4 regions of the Mesorhizobium sp. M0159 genome follow, and region 1 is predicted to be linked to each of the others. Evidence: predicted binding sites of a transcription regulator. Region 1 holds the regulator's gene; each other region holds the start of a gene.
What was found. The regulator PhoB, encoded in region 1, activates phosphate uptake and scavenging genes when phosphate is short. The targets are predictions, from matches to a motif close to TGTCATNNANCTGTCAT.
Positions count from the first base shown of each region.

Region 2: a site for PhoB is predicted at 2,034-2,050, ahead of phnC (phosphonate ABC transporter ATP-binding protein). Genes of this name have one in related genera too.
Region 3: a site for PhoB is predicted at 2,467-2,483, ahead of ppk2 (polyphosphate kinase 2). Genes of this name have one in related genera too.
Region 4: a site for PhoB is predicted at 1,983-1,999, ahead of NKJ32_RS17995 (PhoX family protein). Genes of this name have one in related genera too.

Region 1 is NZ_JAMYTF010000054.1:15,095-19,892, forward strand. It holds gene xylF (D-xylose ABC transporter substrate-binding protein) at 69-1,109, opposite strand; gene NKJ32_RS30270 (ROK family protein) at 1,396-2,640, shown strand; gene phoB (phosphate regulon transcriptional regulator PhoB) at 2,650-3,339, opposite strand; gene phoU (phosphate signaling complex protein PhoU) at 3,356-4,063, opposite strand; gene pstB (phosphate ABC transporter ATP-binding protein PstB) at 4,096-4,798, opposite strand, start outside.
Region 2 is NZ_JAMYTF010000008.1:230,136-234,933, forward strand. It holds gene phnK (phosphonate C-P lyase system protein PhnK) at 1-348, shown strand, start outside; gene phnL (phosphonate C-P lyase system protein PhnL) at 575-1,282, shown strand; gene NKJ32_RS11900 (DapH/DapD/GlmU-related protein) at 1,279-1,896, shown strand; gene phnC (phosphonate ABC transporter ATP-binding protein) at 2,132-2,980, shown strand; gene phnD (phosphonate ABC transporter substrate-binding protein) at 3,071-3,979, shown strand; gene phnE (phosphonate ABC transporter, permease protein PhnE) at 4,139-4,798, shown strand, end outside.
Region 3 is NZ_JAMYTF010000011.1:87,390-92,187, reverse strand. It holds gene NKJ32_RS14235 (GntR family transcriptional regulator) at 1-588, shown strand, start outside; gene NKJ32_RS14230 (DUF982 domain-containing protein) at 685-942, shown strand; gene NKJ32_RS14225 (hypothetical protein) at 994-1,152, opposite strand; gene NKJ32_RS14220 (aldo/keto reductase) at 1,266-2,309, opposite strand; gene ppk2 (polyphosphate kinase 2) at 2,590-3,510, shown strand; gene NKJ32_RS14210 (dihydrofolate reductase family protein) at 3,560-4,207, opposite strand; gene hemB (porphobilinogen synthase) at 4,608-4,798, opposite strand, start outside.
Region 4 is NZ_JAMYTF010000017.1:34,429-39,226, reverse strand. It holds gene NKJ32_RS17995 (PhoX family protein) at 1-1,916, opposite strand, end outside; gene NKJ32_RS17990 (hypothetical protein) at 2,118-2,456, shown strand; gene NKJ32_RS17985 (phosphatase PAP2 family protein) at 2,471-3,172, shown strand; partial or broken gene NKJ32_RS17980 (sodium-independent anion transporter) at 3,432-3,655, shown strand; gene NKJ32_RS17975 (SMP-30/gluconolactonase/LRE family protein) at 3,692-4,552, opposite strand; gene NKJ32_RS17970 (helix-turn-helix domain-containing protein) at 4,668-4,798, shown strand, end outside.

The DNA.
Region 1 (4,798 bases):
AAACAACTCTTGTTGGAAAAACGCCGCGGCGAGCGGCCGCGGCGTTCGGACTTTTCGGAAACGTCGGCTCAGTTGCAGACTGCAACAGTGCCAGCCGTCACCCCGGCGCAGACCTCTTCTTTCTTGATCCAGCCGGCGTCGATGACGACGTTGAGGTTGTCCTTGGTGATGGCGACCGGGGTCAGGAACAGCGACTTGACGGTATTGCCGCCGGGCGTGGTGAAATCCTTCACGCCGGCAATGTCGGTCATCTGCTTGCCGTCGGCCAGTTGCGAGGCGATCTCGGCGGCATTCTTGCCGAGCTCGCGCGCATCCTTCCACACCGACACGGTCTGTGTGCCGAGCGCGATGCGGTTCAGCGCGGCGTGGTCGCCGTCCTGGCCCGAAACCGGAACCGATCCGGCCAGCCCTTGCGCCGTCAGCGCGGCGACGACGCCGCCGGCAGTGCCGTCATTAGCGGCGACCACGGCATCGACCTTGTTGTCGTTGGCGGTCAGGAACTGTTCCATGTTCTTCTGAGCGTTGGCCGGCAGCCAGCCGTCCGTATAGGCCTCGCCGACATTCTTGATCTTGCCGCCGTCAATGGCCTCCTTCAGCACCTCCATCGAACCGGCAAACAGGAAATCGGCATTCGGATCGGAACCCGAACCCTTGATGAAGACGTAGTTGCCTTCCGGCTTCACCTTGAAGACTTCGCGGGCCTGCATGCGGCCGACTTCCTTGTTGTCGAAGGTCAGATAGAACACGTCCTTGTTCTCGATCAGCCGGTCATAGCCGACGACCGGGATGCCTTCGTCCAGTGCCTTCTGCACGGCCGGCCCGATGGCCGAGGCGTCCTGCGCCAGGATGATCAGTGCGCTGGCGCCCTGCGAGATCAGGCTCTCGACGTCGGTGAGCTGCTTGCCGGGGTTGGACTGTGCGTCGGCGGAAATATACTTGTCGCCTGCGGCCTCAATGGCCGCCTTCATTGCGGCCTCGTCGGTCTTCCAGCGCTCTTCCTGGAAGTTCGACCAGGAAACGCCGATGACCTTGTCTTTAGCCTGCGCCACCGACGCCAGCGCCAGCGTCATGGCGACACCCGCCAGAATGGCGGTCGTGAATTTCTTCATCATATCCTCCCTGCGCCGCGTACGGCGTGACCAATTGGCTCAAAGACCAGCTTAGAAGCTCTAATTTTTTCGAGCCTCGAAAAAATACTGGCCCGATCTCCGGCTGCTGTCAACATCGATTCTGATGGATTTTGATGACTCTGCGAGTTTTTTCGAGCGTCGGAATAAACGATGACAGCGCCACCTGCATCTGACACTATTTGCCTGCGTCCGACACTATTTGTCGGACATTACCGACGGCTTCCGGTTCATGAGCGGCCGCGGCAACCGGGAGGAAAGCAAAACAATGTCGGTCGGAATCCGCCATGACGATTTGCGCCGGCGCAACCGGGCGATGGTGATCTCGGCGGTGCGCCGGGCCGGCCAGCCATCGCGTACTGAGATCGCAGCTACCACCGGCCTCAGTCATTCGACCATATCGGCGATCTCTTCTGACCTGATACGGGAAGGCATCCTCGCCGAGAGCAAGGCAAGTGAGCCCGTTTCGTTGAAACGCGGTCGTCCGCAGGTCGGCCTCGCCCTCAACCCGGAAGCGGCGGCGGTGTTGACCGTGGTGTTGTCGCTGAATTTCCTGTCGGCCGCTATTATCGACTATACGGGACAGGTGGTCGCCGAGGAACAGCGCCGGCTGGACACGCTGACCATGCCGCGCGACGAGCTGATCCGTGAATGCATGACCATCGTCCGGCGCCGGCTGCAGGATCCAGACCTTGACGTCCGCAGTGTCGCCCGCATCGCCCTGGCGATTCAGGGCATTACCGACTCCCCTGCACGCGCCATGCTGTGGTCGCCGATCACGCCGCAGACCGACATCGCCTTTGCCGACATGCTGGAGGACGAATTCGGCATCCCGGCAACGGTGGAGAACGACTGCAACATGATGGCGGTGGCTTTGCGCTGGCGCAATCCGGATCGCTATCGCGACGACTTCATCGCCATCCTGCTTTCGCATGGCATCGGCATGGGGCTGGTGCTGAAGGGCGAACTGTTCACCGGGACGCATTCCTCGGGCGGCGAATTTGGCCACATGATCCATCGTCCGGGCGGCGCGCTCTGCCGTTGCGGGCGGCGCGGCTGCATCGAGGCCTATGCCGGCAACTACGCCATCTGGCGCAACGCCAGGCAGATGAGCGAAGACAGCGAGCCGGTCGCCGACGTCAGCGACGCCGACATGCGAGCACTGGCGGCCCGGGCGCGCGAGAAAGATGGGCCGGAACGCGAGGCCTACCGCAAGGCCGGCGAAGCGCTGGGTTTCGGTCTCGGCTCGCTGTTCGCGCTGATCGATCCGGCACCGGTCGCGATGGTCGGCGCCAGTGCCGCCGCCTTCGATCTGATCGAGCCGGCCATGCGGAAGGCAATCGCCCAGACCGCCGGCGGCCAGCATTCAGGCTCGATCTCCTTCGATACAGAGCCGAACGAATTGCCGCTGATCCGCGAAGGCTGCGCGATGCGGGCGTTAAGCTTCGTCGACCAGGAGATTTTCGCGCCGGGCGCGCAAATGAGGCCCAGCGTCAGAAAGAACGTAGCCTGACCAGGCGGGTCAATCTTCCCTGATCGCATAGCCGGCACCGCGGATGGTGCGGATGACATCCGGCATCCGGCCGTTGTTGACGGCTTTGCGCAGCCGCCCGACATGCACGTCGACGGTGCGTTCGTCGATGTAGATTGTCTCGCCCCAGACATTATCGAGTAACTGGCTGCGCGAGAAGACACGGCCCGGATGCCGCATCATGAACTCGAGCAGCCGGAATTCGGTCGGCCCGAGCCTGATTTCGCTCTTCTTGCGATAGACCCTGTGCGATTCGCGATCGAGCACGATGTCGCCTACCTTCAGCACGCTGGACAGCACTTCCGGCTTGGCGCGCCGCAGCAGCGCCTTGACCCTGGCCATGAATTCCGGTGTCGAAAACGGTTTGACCAGATAGTCGTCGGCGCCGGTCGAAAGACCGCGCACCCGGTCGCTCTCCTCGCCGCGCGCGGTCAGCATGATGATCGGCAGCCGCTCGGTTTCGGGGCGCACCCGCAACCGACGACAGAGCTCGATGCCGGAAACCGCTGGTATCATCCAGTCGAGCACCAAAAGGTCGGGCACATTCTCCTGCAAACGGATCTCGGCTTCGTCGCCGCGTGTCACCACCTCGACCTGGTAGCCTTCGGATTCGAGATTGTAGCGGAGCAGCACACCCAACGGCTCCTCGTCCTCCACCACCATTATGCGTGGTGCGATCATCGGCTGGGCACCCCCATCATGTCACCGGTGCGGACATTGTCGTTTCGTCCTGCTTCGGACGATTGACCGGCAATTGCTCGCCGGTCAGCACATAATACGCATTTTCGGCGATGTTGGTGACATGGTCGCCGATCCGCTCCAGATTCTTGGCGCAGAACAGCAGGTGCGTGCAAGCGGTGATGTTGCGCGGATCTTCCATCATGTAGGTCAAGAGCTCGCGGAACACGGACGTGTATTTGACGTCGATGCGCTCGTCGGCGGCACGCAGCTTGGCCAACGCGGCCGCATCGCCTGCAGCATATTCCTCGATGACACCCTGCACCTGGATGAGAACCAGCTGCGCCATCGCGTCGATGGAATGCGACAGGTCCCGCGGCGTGGCGCTGAGGCCGACCGCACTCACGCGCTTGGCGATATTCTTGGCAAGATCGCCGATGCGTTCGAGGTCGCCCGCCATGCGGATCGCTCCGACCACATGGCGAAGATCGTGGGCCATCGGCTGGCGTTTGGCGATCAGGGTTATGGCGCGGTCGTCCAGTTCGCGTTGACGCGCATCCATGATGGCGTCGTCGGAAACGACGCGTTGCGCCAGCACGTTGTCGGAATTCAACAGGGCCTTGGTCGCCCCGCCGACCATCGAACCGGCGAGGTCGGCCATGTCGCGGATCAGCTTGCTGATCTGCTCGAGATCCTCGTCGAAAGAAGCGACTGTGTGTTCGCCCATGGTCCTGTCCTCATATGCATGATCGGAACGGCTCAGCCGAAGCGGCCAGTGATGTAGTCCTGCGTGCGCTTCTCGCGGGGCGACGTGAAGATCTTCTCGGTCCGGTCGAACTCGACCAGTTCACCCAGATACATGAAGGCGGTCTGGCGCGACACGCGCGCCGCCTGCTGCATGTTGTGGGTGACGATGACGATCGTGTAGTCGGCTTGCAATTCGTCGATCAGTTCCTCGATCTTGGCAGTCGACAGCGGGTCGAGGGCCGAAGCCGGTTCGTCGAGCAGAATGACTTCCGGCTTCACGGCCACGGTGCGGGCGATACAGAGCCGCTGCTGCTGGCCGCCAGATAGGCTCAAGCCGCTGGCGTTGAGCTTGTCCTTGACCTCGCTCCACAGCGCGGCGCGCTTCAACGCCTGTTCGACGCGGCCGTCCATCTCGGACTTGCCGAGGTTCTCGTAGAGCCTGACGCCGAAGGCGATGTTCTCGTAGATCGACATCGGGAACGGCGTCGGCTTCTGGAACACCATGCCGATCTTGGTCCTGAGGAGGTTGAGATCCTGCGACCGGTCGAGAATGTTCTTGCCGTCGAGCAGCACCTGGCCCTCGGCCATCTGTTTTGGGTAGAGCTCATAGATGCGGTTGAACACACGCAGCAGCGTCGATTTCCCGCAGCCCGAAGGGCCGATGAAGGCCGTGACACTGCGCTCAGGCAGCGACAGGCTGATGTCCTTCAGCGCC
Region 2 (4,798 bases), on a different contig from region 1:
CGCATCGACGACGAGCCGCGCGCCTTTTCCGGAGGCATGCGCCAGCGCCTGCAGATCGCCCGCAACCTCGTCACCGGGCCGCGGCTGGTGTTCATGGACGAGCCAACCGGCGGCCTCGACGTCTCGGTGCAGGCGCGCCTGCTCGATCTGTTGCGCGGCCTGGTCACCGATCTCGGCCTGGCCGCCATCGTCGTCACCCACGATCTCGCCGTGGCGCGGCTGTTGTCGCAGCGCATGATGGTGATGAAGGACGGCCGCGTCGTCGAAAGCGGCCTCACCGACCGCGTCCTCGACGATCCGCGCGCGCCTTATACCCAGTTGCTTGTCTCCTCGATTCTGCAGGTGTGACGATGATTGCTCCGGCGTACCCCCCTCTGGCCTGCCGGCCATCTCCCCCTCAAGGGGGGAGATCAGCAGCTTTTATGGCCCGCCCGTTCTGCGACACAGGAGAATGGCGAAACCGAATGCGACTGCCAATCTCCCCCCTTGAGGGGGAGATGGCAAGTTTTGGCAAAGAGGGCAAGCCAGAGGGGGGTGTTGGCCCGCAGACGAATGACGATTGGAGAACGCTCTGATGGCAACCCCGCTCGTTGTCTCCGATGTCGCGAAGAGCTTCACCATGCATCTGCGCGACGGCATCAAACTGCCGGTGGTCGCCGGTGTCTCGTTCGCGATCAGGGCCGGCGAATGCGCCGTGCTCGGCGGCCCGTCCGGCGCCGGCAAGAGCTCGATCCTGAAAATGCTCTACGGAAATTATGCCGCCGATGAAGGCCAGATCATCGTCCAGCACGAGGGCGGGCTCATCGATCTCGCCTCGGCCAGCCCGCGCACCGTGCTTGCCGTGCGCCGGCTTACCATCGGCTATGTCAGCCAGTTCCTGCGCACCGTACCGCGTGTCTCTGCGCTCGACGTCGTGGCCGAACCGCTGGTCGAGCGCGGCGAGGAGCGCGAGGTCGCGCACGGCAAGGCACGCGCCTTGCTGGCGCAGCTCAACCTGCCGGAGAAGCTCTGGGCGCTGCCGCCGGCGACGTTCTCCGGCGGTGAACAGCAGCGCGTCAACATCGCGCGCGGCTTCATCACCGAGCACCCGATCCTGCTGCTCGACGAGCCGACCGCTTCGCTCGATGCCAGGAACCGCGATGTGGTGATTTCCCTGATCGTCGCCAAGAAGGCAGCGGGCGTCGCTTTGCTCGGCATCTTCCACGATCACGACGTGCGTGAGGCGGTCGCCGACCGCGTCATCGACGTGACCGCCTTCGCCGCCGGGAAAATCGCCGCATGACCAGGAAACTGTCGGAGGCGCCGCTGATCCACGAGACGGCGGAAGTCGAGAACTCGACGCTTGGCCGCTGGACCGAGATCGCCGAGCGCTGCCGGGTTTCCGAAAGCACGCTCGGCGACTATTCCTACATGATGCAGGACTGCGGCGTCTGGTGCGCAACGATCGGCAAATTCGCCAACATCGCCGCAAGCGTGCGCATCAACGCTACCAACCATCCGACCTGGCGGCCGACGCTGCACCATTTCACCTATCGCGCCTCGGATTATTGGGACGACGCCGAGCACGAGAGCGAATTCTTCGCCAAGCGCCGCGCCAAACGCGTCACCATCGGCCACGACACCTGGCTCGGCCACGGCTCGACCATCCTGCCGGGCGTCACCGTCGGCGATGGCGCGGCGGTCGGTGCCGGTGCGGTGGTGTCGAAGGACGTCGCGCCCTACACCATCGTCGCCGGCGTACCGGCCAAGCCGATCCGCGAACGCTTCGACCGCCGCACCGCGGAGCGCTACCAGGCGCTCGCCTGGTGGGACTGGGACCACGCAAGGCTGCGCGCCGCGCTCGACGATTTTCGGGAATTGTCGGCGGAGGCGTTTCTGGAGAAATATGGCGGCTGAGGGTCGTGAAATGGTGAATGGTGAATGTGAATGGGGGCAGCGGACAGGTTTCGAGGCTCAGGGAAGCCGTTCTTATCACCATTCACCATTCGAGCTTCTCGCGCCGAGTTGATCCCGCCCCGCTCCAGGCTGTGGGCAGTAACAAAACTGACATCGTTCCGACACCGCAGGTTCATGCGGCTGCGCTAGCCAGGGTAAACAGACCTTCAATTGCGATTGGACTGGAGCCTGCACCATGTCAGCTACGCTCGAAATCCGCGGCGTCACCCGCCGGTTCGGCAAGAACACCGCCGTCAGCAATGTTCACATCGCGATTCCGCAAGGCCAGATGGTCGGCATCATTGGCCGCTCCGGCGCCGGCAAATCGACGCTGCTGCGCATGATTAACCGCCTCATCGATCCCAGCCAGGGATCCATCCTGTTCAACGGCGTCGAGGTCTCCGGGTTGCGCGGCTCGCCGCTCCGGCGATGGCAGCGCGACTGCGCCATGATCTTCCAGCAGTTCAATCTCGTGCCGCGCCTCGATGTGCTGACCAATGTGCTGCTCGGCCGGCTCAACCACCGCTCGACGCTGTCCAACCTATTTGGCATGTTCTCCCGCGGTGAATGCGCCGAGGCGGTTGCAGCCCTCGAGCGCCTCGACATCGCCCGCACCGCCCTGCAGCCGGCCGGCACACTTTCCGGCGGCCAGCAGCAGCGCGTTGCGATTGCGCGCGCCATGATGCAGCAGCCGAAGGTGTTGCTGGCGGATGAGCCGATTGCCTCGCTCGATCCGCTCAACGCCAAGGTGGTGATGGATTCGCTGCAGGACATCAATTTGCGCGAGGGCATCACCGTCATCACAAATCTGCATACGCTGGATACGGCCCGCACCTACTGCAACCGCATCATCGGCATGGCCGCCGGCAAGGTCGTCTTCGACGGCCCGCCCGAAGCCCTCAACCGCGAGGCCGTGCGCATGGTCTACGGCGCCGACAGCAATGGCGGCGAAATCTCCGAGGCCATCACCTCCACCAGTGTCGCCATCAAACAGAAAATCGCTGCATCCGCCGGACCGCTCGAGCCCGCATTCCCGGGATATTGAGAACGGCCTGATCGCCCGCCCGCGTCAAAGGCACCTGTCAAAAAATTCGAACGCTACCGGCGCGAGGCCGGGACCAACAGGAGAGAGATAATGTTCAGGAAGATGGTTTTTGGCGCCGTTTCATTGCTCGCCATCGCGGCAAGCGCCGCTCACGCCCAGGATATCAAGGAATTCCGCATCGGCATCCTTGGCGGTGAAAACGAAGCGGACCGGCTGCGCAACTTTCAGTGCCTCGCCGATCACATGAAGTCCGAATTCGGCTTCGAGAAGGTCTCGCTGTTCCCGGCCGCCGACTATGACGGCGTTATCCAGGGCCTGCTCGGCGGCACGCTCGATTTCGCAGAGCTTGGCGCGTCGGGCTATGCCAGCGTCTACCTCAAGGATCCGAACGCCGTGACCCCGATCCTCACCACCCAGCAGACCGACGGCGCGACCGGCTATTATTCGATCGGCCTTGCGCTGAAGTCGTCCGGCATCACCGACATCAAGTCGGCCAAGGGCAAGAAGCTCGGCTATGCCGACCCGGATTCGACCTCCGGCTACCTGATCCCGCTGACCCAGATCCCGAAAGACACCGGCGCTTCGAACGAAACCTTCTTCGCCTCGACACAGTTCAATGGTGGCCACGAGAACAACCTCCTCGCCGTTCGCGACGGCAAGGTCGATGTTGCGGTTGACGATTCCTCTGGCATCGGCGACTTCAAGAACGGCTACACCTCCGGCACCTTCCACAAGGAAGTCGCCAAGGGCGCCGTGGACCCCAACGATTTCGTCGAAGTCTGGCGCTCCGGCTTGATCCCGAACGGCCCGCTGGTCGTGCGCACCGCACTCGGCGGCGATATGAGCGCCAAGCTCGCCAACTTCTTCACCAGCCTGCCGGCCAAGGACAAGCCTTGCTTCGAGGCCATCGAAGGCGGCGATTTCACCGGCTATGTTCCGGTGAAGCCGGACTTCTACAGCGTCATCGTCGAAGCCCGCAAAGCCGCGATCGGCGGCTGACGACAATTGCGGAAAGGGCGGCGTCCATTAGAGCGACGTGCGTCCACTTGGACGCACAAAGTACGCTCTAACACTTAGATGCCGCATCGTGCTTTCCGAAAGTCAACTTTCGGGCCGATGCGGTCGCCGCCCTTTTTGCGTGTCCGCTCGTGACCCCGTATGACCTTCGCCGCTACAATTCGTTCAGACGCGGTCCGGCAGGCAGCAGACGCCTGGCGACGCCAGACGTCCTTGCGCCGGTTCTACACGGCGCTCGGCATCGGCTCACTGCTTGTCGCCATGTGCACAGCCATGTGGTTCGCCGACGAGGCCAATGCCGGACATTTCTTCGATCGGCTGCCGCACATACTGGATTTCCTTAGTTGGCTTGTTCCCAAGGACTGGAACGACGTCTGGCGGGCGCTGTTCGACATCGCATCGCCGCACGACAAGGGCAGCCAAGAGTTCAACTTCCCGCTTGGCCGCGTCTATCTCTGGGGCGGCTTTTATCTACCCGAATATTTCGAGCTGATGCTCACCACGCTTAACCTGGCGCTGGTTTCCACTTTCATCGGCTTTGTCTTTGCGGTGCCCTTTTCCTTCATCGCCGCGCGCAACTTGACGCCCAGTCCGGTGCTCAGGCTCGTCGTCAAGCGCTTCATGGAACTGCTTCGCGCCTTCCCCGAGATCGTCATTGCCGGCCTGTTCGCAGCCATCCTCTCGACCGGCCCGGTCGCAGCCATCATCGCCATCGGCCTGCATTCCATCGGCGCTCTCGGCAAGCTCTTCTACGAGATCAACGAAAACATCGACATGCGCGCCGAAGAAGGCCTGCGCGCG
Region 3 (4,798 bases), on a different contig from region 1:
CTGACGGAGCGCTGGGTCGAAAGCCGCTTCGGTGCATCGCGCACGCCGGTCAGGGCGGCATTGCTGCGGCTCGAGACTGAAGGCCTGATCTGCCGCGACGGCCGCGGCTGGACGGTCTCGCCCATCAATCTTGCTGAACTCGAGCAGATCGCCGTCTATCGCGAGGCGGTCGAGGTCGCGGCACTCAGACTAACTTGCACCTTGCAGGACAGAAGTGCCGTCGAAATCATCGAGGCGATGCTCGATTCTTGCGACGACAAGACGCCGCGCGAGGAATGGCATCGCGTCGGCAGGGATTTTCATATCGAGTTGGCGCGTCTATCCGGCAACGAGTTCCTGTTCAGAGCGGTTCGCGACGTGATGACACGCCTGTCGCGCGCCCGCTGGCTCGAGGTTCGCGACGAGGCAGCGCTCGGCCGTGCCTGGGCCGAACACCATGCCATTCTGTCGGCGGTGCGGGCCGGCGATGCCGATAGCGCCGCCCGCCTGCTTTCGGCCCATATCATCGGCAGCCGCGACCGGCTGGTGACCTCGCTGCGCAACGACCGGCGCGGCCTGCGCGCCCGGGGATTTGCCGTCGTCGCTTGAGTGAGGATCGGCTGCCATTGATCACGAAAAGAGCAGATGAGCGAAGAATGCTACTTTCGGTCTCGCTTCGCAAATGCCGATGGCGTAAGAGCAGCGATGGAAAACAACCGATTTGACACACCCGTGACCGTCAAGGGCGCGGCGGGAAGCAATCAGCTCTTGCGTACGGCCCGCGAGGCTTCCGACTACCTCCTCAACAATTGGCCCGGCAAGCGCAGCCCCAAGCACCGCGAAGCGTTGCAAGCCTGTCATGATGCGCTGGCCGGCGACAAGCCGGCCATGAACGCAAGACGGGCCTTTATTGCCGCCGCGCGTGAAGTGAACGTCTTCGTCAGCGACAAGGCGCCCGCCTGAGGCATAGCGGGATTTGACCGAGGCCCGGACCGCCTGACAGGCCGGGCGTCATCACTCGGTCGTTTCGGTTTTGGTTTGGGACTCGCTCTCGCCCTCGGGCTTCGATCGCTCCTTGGCTGCGACCTTGGCAGCCTGCTTTTCCGCCTTCTTGGCAGCCTTCTGCCGGTCGCGTTCCTTGCGTTCCTGACCGTAGTTCGGTGCTCGTGCCATATCGTTTCCTTTCATTGTGCTTGGCCTTTGCCTAGGAGCATTGGACCGCAAACACAACACCGCAAGGCACGATCGGGCTCCATATCTCGGCGCAGTCCGGAGAGCCCGGCTTTTCAGGCGCCGTCGCGGTCGAGGACGAGATCGGCCGGCCCGAACCGGTCCTTTGCCGTGAATTGCTGGTGCCAGTAGGGATAGAGCACGGGCGGCCTGCTGACCACGTCGAGGCGTGTGCGCTCCTCATCGCCAAGCACCAGGCTTGTAGCGGCGATATTGTCTTTGAAATGCGCTTCGGTTCGTCCGCCGATCACCAGCGAGCTGACGGCGGGCCGGCCGAGCAGCCAGGCAAGCGCCACCTGCGCCGGCGACACGCCGTGGTTATTGCCGATATCGATCAGCGTGTCGACGATCCGCCACAGCCGGTCCTCGTCGCGGATCGGCGGTTCCGACCAGCCGCTGAGCTGGCGGGCGGTCGGCTGGTCACGGTGGTATTTGCCGGACAGCAACCCGCCGGCAAGCGGGCTCCAGACCAGCACGCCGAGCCCCTGGTCGACCGAGATCGGCAACAATTCATACTCGGCCTCGCGCGCTTCCAGCGTGTAATGGATCTGCTGGGTGACGAAGCGCGGCTGGTGCTGACGGTCGCTGATGCCAAGCCCCTTCATAACTTGCCAGCCGGAATAATTGGAGCAGCCGACATAACGGACCTTGCCCTGCGCGACCAGCGTGTCGAGCGCGGCGATGGTTTCCTCAAGCGGTGTCAGGCCATCCCACTCGTGCAGGAAATAGATGTCGATGACATCGGTCCTGAGGCGCTTCAGGCTCCTCTCGCATTCGCGGATCAGATGGTAGCGCGACAGGCCTTCATCATTGGGGCCTTTGCCGATCCGCATGCGCGCCTTGGAGGCGATCAACACGTCGCCCTTGCGCTTGCCGCCGAGCGCCTCGCCGATGATCTCTTCCGACACCCCGTTCGAATAGACGTTGGCGGTGTCGATGACATTGACGCCGGCATCGATGCAAAGGTCGATCATCCGACGCGCCTCGTCGAGGTCGGTCTTGCCAACCGCCGAAAACGCGCCGCCGCCGCCGAATGTCATGGTGCCCATGGTCAGGGTCGAAACCTTCAGCCCGGAACGGCCGAGAGTGCGGTATTCCATGTCGTATCCTCACGATTTATCGGGAAAGGGCGTTGCAAACGACAGCCCCTCAGTGAACCGGGCATTTGTAGGATAATTCGTTCCGCTTGTCGCCCGCCCCGCAGGGCAAGCTCGATCACATCTTGCGGATTGAACGCACAGCCAGCGCAGTAGTGGCTGCAATAAAACCGTCATTGCCGACCTATACTAACATCGGTCCAGCGCTTCGATTTCCGGCCGCCGGGCCGGGCGGCAGAGCGCCTGACAGCGGCCGACAAGGCCTGTAAGCGGAGCAGCGCAAATGACCGAGATAAAACAGAATTCCCCGGCCAGGGACTGGCTGGAAGCGGAACTCGCCGACACGCTCGACGAAGATTATGAGCTGGAAATCTCGGAGCCGGCGCTGTCGATGGAGATCGCCAAGATCTACAAGAATGCGCATCCGCCATCGATCGACCGCCTGCAGTATTTTCGCAATCTCATCACGCTGCAATCCGAATTGATCAAGCTACAATCCTGGGTCGCCTATCACAAGAAGAAGCTCGTCGTGGTCTTCGAGGGCCGCGACTCGGCGGGCAAGGGTGGTGTTATCAAGCGCATCACCCAGAGGCTTAATCCGCGCATCTGCCGCGTCGCAGCACTTCCGGCGCCGACCGAGCGCGAGAAGTCGCAATGGTATTTCCAGCGCTACGTTCCGCATCTGCCGGCCGGCGGCGAGATCGTGCTGTTCGACCGCTCCTGGTACAACCGCTCCGGCGTCGAGCGGGTAATGGGCTTTGCCCAGCCGGATCAGGTCGAGGAGTTCTTCCGCGACGTTCCGGAATTCGAACGCATGCTGGTCCGCTCAGGCATTACGCTTGTCAAATACTGGTTTTCGATCACCGACGAGGAGCAGCAGATGCGCTTTTTGATGCGCATCCATGACCCGATGAAGCAATGGAAACTGTCGCCGATGGATCTCCAGTCGCGCGTGCGCTGGGAGCAGTACACCAAGGCCAAGGAAGAAACGTTCGCCCGCACCAATATTCCGGAAGCCCCGTGGTTCATCGTCGAGGGCAACGACAAGAAGCGGGCACGGCTGAACTGCATCGACCATCTGCTCAAGCAGATGCCCTATGAGGAGGTGCCGCACGAAGAGATCACACTGCCGGAGCGCGTCTTCAATCCCGAATACGAGCGCCAGGTACTGCCGCGCGAACTGTATGTGCCGGAGAAGTACTGACTAAAGCGGCGAGGAAGGCGGCGCCTCCATGGCGGCGCCCTGCAACAAGCTAGGTGCGCTCGATGATGACATGCGTGGCCTTCGGCGTCGCGACCTGCTCGCTGCAGCGATAGCCGAGCTTGGGCATGTCGATGCCGGCAAAAAGGCTCTCGCCGGCGCCTAGCAGGACCGGTGAGATCGCCAGATGCATTTCGTCGATGAGCTTTTCCTTGAGATATTGCCGGATCGTAGAAACGCCACCGCCCAGCCGTACATCCTTGCCGTCAACCACTGCTTTCGCCTTCTCCAGCGCTGAGTGGATGCCGTCGGTCACGAAATAGAAGGTCGTGCCGCCCTCCATGACAATGGGATCACGTGGATGGTGCGTGAGCACGAAGACCGGCACATGGTAGGGCGGGTTGTCACCCCACCAGCCTTTCCAGCTGTCATCCGGCCATTCGCCGCGGATCGGCCCAAACATGTTGCGGCCCAGGATCCACGCGCCGATGTTTTTGAAGCTGCGCGCGGCGAACGCCTCGTCAGTGTCCGTGGTCCCGCCATCCTTGCCGAGGACCATCTTGCGGAAGGTGCGGGTGCCGAACATCCATTCGTGCAGGGCTTCCCCGCCAACACCCAGCGGGTTCTTCAGGTCTTGGTCGGGACCGGCGCCGAAGCCGTCGATCGACAAGGTGAAAGCGCTGACGCGAAGTTTGGACATGAGAGCCTCCTCGATAACCAATTGTGAGATGCAAGCAGTTATCGGGGTAGCTTAACTGATTGCATTTTGCAAGCGGTATTTTGAATCGCCGGCGGGGCAATCGCTTCCAAATCATGTTGGAATAACTAATCTCAATGTCGGCGCCGCCCGTCATCCGCCTGCCGGCAGCTTCTCCCTGTATAGTGACGGGGAGAAGGGGCTGGCCGCAACGTCGATATTTTTGCAACGCTGGAGATTGGTGAAATCTTTTACGAACGCGTCTTTCTCCCTGCCACTTTACGGCGAGAAATGCCCGGCAGGGCAACGAGGGGCAGCGTAAACTTGAAGCGATGTCCTGCGGCGTTCCATGTCGCGCTTTGGACGAACGAACACTACTCGATGTAGACGCTACAAAGGCGCATCACCCCTTGAGCATCGCCGCCACTTCGGGCGCAAAGTAGGTGAGAATCCCGTCGCAGCCGGCGCGCTTGAAGGCGAGCAGCGATTCCAGCATCGCCTTTTCGCCATCGATCCAGCCATTGGCGGCGGCGGCCTTGATCATCGAATATTCGCCCGAGACCTGATAGGCGAAGGTCGGCATCTGCAACTCGT
Region 4 (4,798 bases), on a different contig from region 1:
TCGGGCCAGCGCGTCGACAAATCCTCATAGTAGGACGGACGGCCGAAAGCCTCCCAGTCCTCGCCGCCGTCGCCCGGATGCTGGACGGCAACGAAGGCGGTCTGGTCGTCCGGCGCAAACAGGGGACCGCACATTTCGGCGCCGATCGGCACGCGGAAGAACAGCTTTGATGTCGCCCGTGCCGTCCCCTCCGTATCGACAGCCCACAGACCATCGGTGCGGCCGGTGGCTTTCGGGCCTTGGCCGTCGGTGGCGACCCAGAGGCGGCCGGCCGAATCGACCGCGCAATTATCCGGCATGCCGAACCAGCCATTGGCGGTGGTTGCGGTCGAGAAGGTGGCGCCGACGTCGGCCACAGCGGGATCGCCGCATTTCAGCAGGATTTCCCACCTGCCCTTTGTCGCGGTGAAATCACCGCCGTCCTCGACGATCTCGATGATGTGGCCAAAGGCATTTTCGGCACGCGGGTTGGCGGCGTCGACCTGGTCGGCCTTGCGCTTCGAATTGTTGGTCAGCATGACATAGACCCTGCCGTTGGTGGCATTGGGCTGGATGTCTTCCGGACGGTCCATCTTGGTGGCGCCGAGCAGGTCGGCGGCGCGGCGCGTCTCGATCAGCACGTCGGCCTGGCTGGCAAAGCCGTTCTCCGCCGTCAGCGGCCCTTGGCCGAAGACGATCGGCAGCCATTCGACCGAACCGTCCTCGGCGAACTTGGCGACATGCAAGGTGCCGTCGTCGAGCAAATCCATGTTGGCGGCGCGGTTGTCCGGATCGAACTTGCCTGTGGTGACGAACTTATACACATAGTCGAAGCGCTCGTCGTCGCCGAGATAGAAGACGACACGGCCATCCTTGGCGACGATCGATTCGGCGCCCTCATGCTTGAAGCGCCCCATCGCGGTGCGCTTCCTCGGCGCCGAAGTCGGAGCCTGGACGTCGACCTCGACGATCCAGCCGAAGCGGTTCGGCTCGTTCGGCTCCTTGCCGATGTCGAAACGGTCGTAATGCGCTGCCCATTCATAGGCACCTTCGGGAATGCCGAGGCGCTTGTAATTGGCGGCTTCCTTATGCCCCTGCGGCAGCTCGCCCGAGAAATAGCCGTGGATGTTCTCCTCGGCCATGACATAGGTGCCCCACGGCGTGACGCCGCCAGCACAATTGTTGACGGTGCCGATGACCTTCGTGCCGGTCGGATCGGCGCTGGTCTTGACGCGGTCGTGGCCGGCGACCGGGCCGGAGAGCGCGATCTCGGTGTTGGAGGTGATGCGGCGGTTGAGCTTGCCGTCGCGAACGACCTGCCATTTGCCTGATACCTTGCGTATCTCGACGATAGTGCCGCCATGCGCCGTCATCTCGACGTCGACTTGTTCCTTGCTGAGGGGCGCCTGCTTGGCCTTGCCGTCGACGATGGTGACGAGGCCCGGAAACATCAGGTGCGGATTGGTGTATTCGTGGTTGACCACCAGCAGGCCGTGCTCGGCCGAGCCGTCGATCGGGATATAGCCGACATAGTCGTTGTTGTAGCCGAATTGTCTGGCCTGGGCTTCCGCCGACTGTTTTCTCGGATCGAATTCCGGCGAATCGGCGAACAGCGGATCGCCCCAGCGCAGCAGTACATCGGCGTCATAGCCGGGTGCGACGTGATGCTTGTCGTCGATGCCGGCCTCGAGCTCGTCAAAAGCGAAGGCGGAGCCTTCGGCGGCGCGGGCGTTGTCGGCAGTGATCAGCGCCAGCGGGCTGACGGTAGCGGCTATGGCCGAGACGGCAAGCGAGCTCTTGAGGAAGCCGCGGCGCGAGAACCGCGCGGCGATGATCTCACCCATGGTGCGGTTGTCGGTGAGATTGGCTCCTGGCCCGTCGTTTTCCTCGAGCAGGCTGGTTCGGAAATGGGCGTCAGGGGTGCGATGTTCGGTCATAGGGCCTGCCTCTGGCTGGATGGATTGCTGGAGCGTGTTGCCTGGCCAGTCCGGTATCGCCGGCAGGTCACAGTTTGATGACATGCCGGCTAATTGCCACCTGCGATTTCGTATCCAACATCGGCCCCGCTTGACCGCGACCGTCGCTTCGGAAACAAGAGCTGCGGCAGGCGCGTAGGGACACATCGGGAGAGAACAAAAGTGAGTTTCTGGGGACTTGGGCAGCTCTGCGTTTCGACGGTGATCTTCCTGCTGGCGGCGATGGCCGCAAAACAGTGGGGGCTGGCGCCGAGCCTCGGCAAGATTGTGCTGACGTTGGCGCTCTATTCGCTGGGCAATCTGATCATGCTGAGGCTGATCCGTGAATTCGGCATGTCGGTGTCGTTCAGCCTGTCGGCGGTGATCCAGCTGGTGTCGGTGAATGTGGTGGCGCTGGTCTTCTTCGGCGAGCGCGTCAATGCCTTACAGGCAACCGGCATCGTGCTTGCCATCGCAGCTGTGGCGCTGATCACGCTCGGGCCCTATCTGCAAAGGCTGTAACTGCGATCGGGCCGATGAAGAAGATTGCAAGCAGACTGCGCAACTGGCTGGAGTTCCCGGTTCTGCTTGCCGGGCTGGTCATTGCCGGCGGGCTGTGGGGGTTCGAGGAGCTGATGGAGCTGGCGCGGGCCACCACGCCGCATGCCTTCGACACCGAAATCCTGCTTGCCTTCCGCGAGGCCGGGCAGCCCGACAATCCGATCGGACCGGCGTGGCTGGAAGGGGCGATGCGCGACATCACCAGCCTCGGCAGCGCCAGCGTACTGGTGGTGATCACGGCAGCAATGATCGTCTACCTGCTCCTTATCCGCAGGCCAGGCGCGGCGCTTCTCATGTTCGTCGCGGTAGCGGGCGGCCAGCTCCTGTCAAGCGTGCTGAAATTCGACATCGACCGGCCGCGCCCTGATCTGGTCTCGCATCTCGCCGATGTGGCATCGCTTTCGTTTCCGAGCGGCCACGCCATGCTGTCGGCGGTGACATATTTGACGCTGGGCAGCATGGCGGCGCGGTTTTTGCCCGGGCGGACAACGAAGATCTATGTACTCGGGCTGGCGGTGCTGACGACGGTGGTGGTCGGCATCAGCCGCATCTATCTCGGCGTCCACTGGCCGTCCGACGTATTGGCCGGCTGGTGCGCCGGCTTTGCCTGGGCGATGCTGTGCTGGCTTGCGGCACGGTTCCTGCAGCGATGGCTTGGGCGGGCCGACGGCACCTGACTCAAATCAGCCTGTTGATCAGGCCATGACCGCAGCCTGCCAGCAGGAAAACCATCGACAGCAAGGCTGTCGAGGTCGCCAACGCTTTGAATATCTTCACCCGCTCATCCTTTTGAAGTCGTGCCTGTGAAATCGGGATCGCAGTGGATGTCCCGCCAAACGATGCCGAGGTTTGTAGCATGACAGCGCATCGGCTGGCAAAGAGTGCTGCATGTTTGGAGGCAGACCATCAATCCTTGGTGCAGGAAGACGTCGCCGACCGCGCCAGCGCAGGAACTTCATCCTCGACTGTTCGGCGGTGCCGTTCTTCGATCAACGGCGGCCAATGTCATCGAGGGTGCGGCCCACAAGGCGAGCCGCGCCGGCGTTCGCTTCATTATATCAGGCGCTTCGCCGCAGATACGCCGCATGCTGATCAACCACGGCGTCAAGCGGCCGCTGGTGACTTATGCCGCCTCGATCACGGATCGCGGGCGCAGCTGAAGAAAGCCGCGCCCGCCGCCTGAGCCGATGGCTGGCTTAGTCGAGGCCCAATGCCGCGATCTCGCCGTCGTTCATCAGCGGCACGAAGATTGTCGACTTGCCGTCGGTGCCGATGTCGGCGCTGCCCGGCTTGAACGTCGCAACCGCTTGCGGCGTGCCGCCGGCTTTGTAGCGGTAGAGCGTGCCGGTCATATACGCGGTGGCGTAGATGCTGCCGCCGATGGCAACGACGCCATCGAGGTTGGCAAACTTTTCCGCGCCGGGCAGTGGCGAAACGGCCTTGGTAGCAAGATCGACCGAGAGCAGGCCGCCCGGCTCCGCGGTGCTGAAGTCGGGCTTGATGCCCTTGCCCCAGGAAGCGACGATCAGCCGGCCGCCATCGGCGAAGATGCCATTCGGCGAAGCAAGCGCCGCATCCCTGACGAACAGTTCGGGCCGGTCGCCGTCGATGCGATAGATCGTATCGGCAAGCATATCCGTGACGTAGATCTTGCCGGACGCGTCGGCGGTCACGTCGTTGAGGAAGACCGCGTTCGGCACGTCGATCGTCGATGTTAGCTTGCCGCTTGCGAGATCGACGACGCGCACATGGGTGATGTCGGCGACGTAGAGTTTGCCGCCGGCAATCGCCATGCCCTTGGGCGCGTCCATGCCGTCGGTCCAGTGTTGCGTGACTAGCTTGCCGTCCATCGACAGGATCGACAGATAGCCGTTGCCGTCGGCTTCGCCGGGATTACCGACGATGTTCGAGACGATAACGCGCTGGCCGGCGGCGTCGAACAGCGCCGATTCAGGCTGCTCGAGGCCGCCGGTGCGCCAGAGTTCAGCGGCCTGAACTGCCGGCGCGGCCGCGATGCCGACCAGGGCGAGAAGTATCGAGGTGAAGAGGCTCTTCATGGCTAGTCTCCTGTAATGGACTAGCGGAGAGCTAGGCCTTTCGATACTTTTCGGGAAGATCTATCAGGACTAGTACCGAAGGCTGATACCAAATCGTGCAAAAGAGGTGCATCCCATGAACGGCCTGATCTTCGAAGCGCTGAAGCGGACGCTTAAGGCAAAGGGCATCACCTATCGCGTCCTTGCCGAGCGGATGGGTGTTTCCGAGCCGACGGTGAAGCGCATCTTCCACGAGCGCAACTGCAA